2 linked regions of the Arachidicoccus terrestris genome follow. The main gene of each other region encodes a partner of the protein of the gene in region 2 in a complex. Links are inferred from orthologs where the notes say so. Each region holds a gene or a part of one and is shown on either strand. Other genes may lie near its edges.

Region 1 (2,833 bases), 460 kb from region 2 along the record:
TCAGTACCGTCTGATCTTTATCGGGAATCGTGTAAAGGCTATACTTGCCCGCCGGCAGTTTCTTTCCTTCGATTGTAACATCCTGATCAACCTGGAAGAGTGTAGCCTCATTCGCACCGGTACGCCATACTTTGCCGAAAGGAACAATGGTGGTAATCTCTCTACCCTTTAAATAAGGCCTGCCATAGACAATTTTAATATTGACACCGGATGTCGTTGTGGCTGATACACTGTCTTTGGGGCTGGCTCTTTTTTTAGGCTGTTGCGCGCTGGCTAGAACGCCAAGACCGATGGCAAACAGGCAAACCAGAATTAGCTTTTTCATCTGTTTAATTTAAATGTTTTAAAATGGCATCCCGAAATCCGCCAATAGCCATCAAATATACAATGACCGTACGGCGGTTCCATGGTATGAAGTTTCCGCTGATGAAATTACGTTAAAGATTTTAATGAATGCAGAGAAGTAATGGACTTTAGAAATATTTTATAGGATCAGTGGACGGACCATTAAAAACGGAATAGTGCGCTATTTGAGATAACGTTTGATTTCCCGGTCGGTATCTCGTTTTTTGAGGGTTTCCCGTTTGTCGTGGAGTTTTTTACCTTTGGCTACACCGATTTCCACTTTGACGAGGTTTTTATCATTGATAAAGACCTGTAACGGGATAATAGTGAGCCCTTTCTCTTTAATGCTTGCCTGTAGCCTTTTTAGTTCTCTTTTGGTCAGCAGTAATTTTCTGTCATGTACCGGAATGTGGTTGTTAGTGGTGCCTAATCCGTATTGGCCGATAAAAAGCCCTCTTAACCAGAGTTCTCCTTTATCAAACAGACAGAAACTGTCATTGAAACTTACCTTGCCACTACGGATACTCTTGACTTCGGTGCCAAGTAATACAATACCCGCAACATACTTAGTATCAATGTTGTAATGAAAATATGCCTGTCTGTTGGAATGTGTTGCGCCCATAACATTTTTATCTTTCTATCAATAACCCTGGGATAATTTTGCCTTGCTACAATAGCGTCATTGACAAAATAGCACGGTTACCGGTTGGACCAGAAATGCCGTGCGTTTGAATGTAATTGTATTTGCTGCGTCTGTTTTTTAAACTTTGAAGTGACGGAGCATAACACTTAGCTTGTCTTTCAAGGATTTTCTGTCTACAATGAAATCCAGAAAACCGTGATCTAATAAGAACTCACTGCGTTGAAAACCCTTAGGTAAATCCTTTCTTATCGTCTCTTTTATAATACGTGGGCCTGCAAATCCGATCAGGGCACCTGGCTCAGCGATATTGATATCGCCCAGCATGGCAAAACTGGCGGAGACGCCACCAAAGGTTGGGTCTGTCAATAATGAAACATAAGGCAGCTGGGCATCGCTTAATTGAGATAACTTGGCACTGGTTTTCGCCATTTGCATCAGAGAAAAAGCGCTTTCCATCATGCGTGCGCCTCCAGATTTACTGATCACCATAAAGGGGACCTTTTTATCAATAGCATAATCTACTGCCCGGCTGAACTTTTCTCCCATCACGCTGCCCAATGAACCGCCAATAAAGGCAAAATCCATGCAAGCGACAATGATGGGTGCACCGTTCATGCTACCGGAAGCAACCCGCATGCTGTCTTTGAGATCTGTTTTACTATAAATATCATCCAGACGTTTTTGATAGGACTTTAAGTCTGTAAACCCTAAAAAGTCCACACTTTTGATTCCTTCAAAATGTTCTTTAAAATTTCTATCGTCAAATAAAATCTTGAAATAATCCTCACTGCTGATCCGGTGGTGATATCCGCATTTGGGACACACATACAGGTTTTCTTCCAGTTCTGAGGAGGTACAGATATAATTACATTCCGGGCATTTGCTCCAGAGTCCTTCTGGGACCTCTTTTTTTTCAGAGGTGGTTGTCTGAATGCCTTTGCGCAATCTTTGAAACCATCTTTGTTTGGGTTCTCCTTCCGTTTTCTTATCCTGCTCCGGTATATAACTATTTTCTGATTTCAGTTCTTCTTCGCTCATATTTACTTTTAGATATATGTTTCAGACTGACAAAATTAAGGACTTTCCTACTTTATCAGGCAATTTAAAGGTATTTGTTTTATCTATGTAGACAAACGGTTGTTATTTTTAGAGAACTGATTTTAAATCGTAGAATTATTTACCCAGTTTTTTAAAATCGACCGCCTGAAGCGAAGAGAATACCGTTGTCGCCTCTTCCATAGATACTTTAGGAATGCTGATGATCATTTTGCAAAATAGCTGAGACTCCTGGCTTTTGATGGTTGCATTAAAAGTCTTAATCCAGCGCATTACTTCACCGAGCCGGGTATAATCGAAGTCCAACTGGCAATCCTCCATAATCTGTTTTTTAATGATAGGTACCATTTGCAAGGCTAGGGCGGCAGACGTTTTATACGCATTGATCAGTCCGGGCACTCCCAGAAGTGTTCCACCAAAATAGCGCACCACAATGATCGCTACATCCGTAAGCCCTTTACTGGTGATCTGACCCAGAATCGGTTTGCCGGCACTGCCTGAAGGCTCTCCGTCGTCGCTACTTCTGAAAATTAAATTGTCCGGCCCCAATTTATAGGCAAAACAAAAATGAACGGCCTTGCCATGTTCTTTTTTGAGTTCCGATTGCCGCTGCTTAAAGTCTTCCGGATGTTTGATGGGGAATGCATAGGCCAGGAATTTACTGCCTCTGTCTTTGAATTCGGCAATCGCCTCCTGACCAATTGTAAAAAATGATGTCTCCTGTGTCGTCATGTATGCTGGTCCTAATCGTTTTGAGCTGCAAAATAGCATATTTTATCCTGACCAAGC
Region 2 (2,810 bases):
CATAGTAGGGAGGGATCGCATAACCGGAATACACGTGGCTGTCCACACGGACACCATGTCCGCCAGGTGTATTAAGTGTCTTAATTGTACCGGGAGAAGGCCTGAAGTCATTATAGGGATCCTCCGCATTAATACGGCATTCAATAGCGTGCATTACCGGGACATAATTCTTACCGGAGATCTTCTCTCCCATGGCAATTTTGATCTGTTCTTTGATCAGATCAAAATTAATGACTTCTTCCGTCACACAATGCTCTACCTGTATACGGGTATTCATTTCCATAAAGTAGAAATTGCGATGTTTGTCTACCAGAAATTCAATGGTTCCCACACCTTCATAATTGATAGAAGCAGCAGCCTTGATAGCGGCAGCGCCCATCGCTTCTCTCAACTCCGGCGTCATGAAAGGAGAAGGTGATTCTTCTACCAGCTTCTGGTGACGGCGCTGAATAGAGCAATCTCTTTCACTCATATGACAGACGGTACCAAACTGGTCGCCGGCCACCTGTATTTCAATATGATGCGGTTCTTCCACAAATTTCTCCATATAAATACCATCGTTCTTAAAGGAAGCAGCCGCTTCCATTTTAGCCGTGGTGTAATTTTTCTCCATTTCCTCCTCTTTCCAGACAACCCGCATTCCTTTACCGCCACCTCCGGCGGTTGCTTTCAGGATCACCGGATAGCCCACGATCTTTGCGGACGCTTTCGCGTGCTCGAGACTCTGTAATAACCCTTCCACTCCGGGTACTACCGGCACACCGGCCTTGATCATCGTATCTTTAGCTGTCACTTTATCACCCATCATGTTGATCATCTCAGCAGTGGGTCCGATGAATTTCACGCCATGATCATTACAGATTTGGGCAAATTTGGCATTCTCGGCTAAAAACCCGTAACCCGGATGAATCGCGTCACTATTGGTAATCTCTGCTGCTGCCATAATATGCGCAATATTCAGGTAGGAGTCTACACTAGGAGCCTTACCAATACAGACGGCCTCATCTGCAAAACGTACATGGAGGCTTTCTTTATCAGCAGTAGAATAAACAGCAACCGTTTTAATACCCATTTCACGGCAGGTTCTGATAACCCTCAGGGCAATTTCTCCGCGATTGGCAATTAATATCTTCTTAAACATTGTATGAATTTGGTCATGATTAAATGGACACAGAAAGCTGATACATCACATCTGACACTTGCCTTTAGTATCCTAACCCCTGTCTGTCTTGTTCACCGGGGAAAAATTAACTGGGCCAACCGGCCCTAAACAAACAGGCCAGGCCATACGGCCGGGCGCTATATCTTTCTTTATTGGGGTTCTACCAAAAATAAAGGCTGATCGAATTCCACCGGAGAGGCGTCATCTACCAGTACTTTTACAACCGTACCTGACACCTCGCTTTCGATTTCATTGAACAGTTTCATGGCTTCAATTATACAGACAGACTGTCCGGGTTTTACTTCCTGTCCCACTTCAACGAGTAAGGGCTTATCCGGGGAGGCGCGACGGTAAAATGTGCCGATCATCGGGCTCTTGATGGTGACCAGGTTGCTCGTATCGGCTGCCGCTGCTTTCTTTTCAGCAGCGGGTGCTGGACCTTGCTGAGGCAATGGAGCGGGTGCTGCCGCCTGTGGCAGAAAATTCGGTTGAATGGGCTGCGCATTAACAAAAGTCTGGATGTTTTCCTTTTTCTGCTTGATGGTGATCTTGAAATCCTTCTCCTCGATGGAAAGCTCGCCTATATTGCTTTTGTTAATCGTCTTGATAAGTTCCTGGATCTGTTTATATTCCATGGTTAAAAATTAATTATGAATAATTACAATTTTATTGAAAATTACCGAATTTTTCTATACTAAAAAAACATAGCATGTGTTTAATATACCATGCGGTTTTCTCTAAAAATAGCGGGCGCTGGAAAGCGAGGCAAAAACCCTTTCCTTCATCTTCGGAAACGCATTTACCCAGCTTCAAGGCAAAGGACAAGTAGTCTCCTACTCCTTCACTCTTTCTACGTAATCCCCGGTCTTTGTATTGATACGGATCAATTCCCCTTCATTGACAAAAAGCGGCACATTGACAGTAGCGCCTGTTTCCAGCGTGGCAGGCTTGGTGGCACGGGTAGCGGTATCGCCTTTCAGGCCGGGTTCACAATAAGTTACCTGCAGAACAATTTTTTCAGGTAATTCAGCACCAATGGGCTGTTCTGTTTCTGTATTGATAAATACATTGACTTCGCTACCGTCCTTTAGGAATTGGGGGGCATCAATCATTTCTTCAGCGAGGGTAATCTGCTCAAATGTCTCATTATTCATCAGATTATACCCGGTTTCATCTTTATATAGGTACTGAAATGCGTGTTTTTCTACTCTGACAGGAAAAATGGTCTCTCCACTGTTCCAGGTCTTTTCAATCGTACGGTTGTTATCCACCCCTTTTAACTTTGCCCATACTTTGGCCGCGGCTCTTGCGGTTTTATTTTCTCCGAACTCTACGACAGAGTACAGGTTATTGTCTAATTTCAGGATTAAACCACGACTGATATCAGAAGTTGTAGCCATAAAAATCTTTACTTATTGATTATTTTGAAACGTTTACAAGAGGCAAATGTACTGATTAGGGAGCAAATCCGTTATTTTTTTTGCAAAAAATAGGCCTTTTCAGGCAGGGGTATTGTCCTTAAAAGCCCATAAATGCATACATCCGTACGTTTTATAGGGGCTCCACCCGTCAGAAATCTCCAACACCTGACGGCGGAACTGCTTTTTGTCTGCACGATCAAGTTTATATAAGCTGGCCATGGCCAGCT

The links. The genes of interacting proteins can lie anywhere in the genome.
Region 1: the proteins of accB (region 2) and accD are in contact, whole or in part, in a solved structure (PDB 8UXZ), measured with the Escherichia coli proteins. The link is inferred for Arachidicoccus terrestris from one-to-one orthologs.

The regions. Positions count from the first base shown.
Region 1 is NZ_CP083387.1:3,686,136-3,688,968, forward strand. What follows is about bases 67-2,833. They hold accD (acetyl-CoA carboxylase, carboxyltransferase subunit beta), read right to left. Parts: upstream 2,027-2,833; coding sequence 1,106-2,026; downstream 67-1,105. Other genes in these bases: K9M52_RS14310 (DUF2911 domain-containing protein), read right to left, coding at 67-325; smpB (SsrA-binding protein SmpB), read right to left, coding at 527-967; K9M52_RS14325 (IMPACT family protein), read right to left, coding at 2,162-2,776; ribD (bifunctional diaminohydroxyphosphoribosylaminopyrimidine deaminase/5-amino-6-(5-phosphoribosylamino)uracil reductase RibD), read right to left, coding at 2,788-2,833. In the rest of the region: more of K9M52_RS14310, read right to left, coding at 1-66.
Region 2 is NZ_CP083387.1:3,226,384-3,229,193, reverse strand. What follows is about bases 55-2,798. They hold accB (acetyl-CoA carboxylase biotin carboxyl carrier protein), read right to left. Parts: upstream 1,798-2,798; coding sequence 1,312-1,797; downstream 55-1,311. Other genes in these bases: K9M52_RS12565 (DNA-3-methyladenine glycosylase family protein), read right to left, coding at 2,662-2,798; efp (elongation factor P), read right to left, coding at 1,996-2,562; accC (acetyl-CoA carboxylase biotin carboxylase subunit), read right to left, coding at 55-1,141. Also shown: more of accC, read right to left, coding at 1-54; more of K9M52_RS12565, read right to left, coding at 2,799-2,810. UniProt on the Escherichia coli protein: This protein is a component of the acetyl coenzyme A carboxylase complex; first, biotin carboxylase catalyzes the carboxylation of the carrier protein and then the transcarboxylase transfers the carboxyl group to form malonyl-CoA.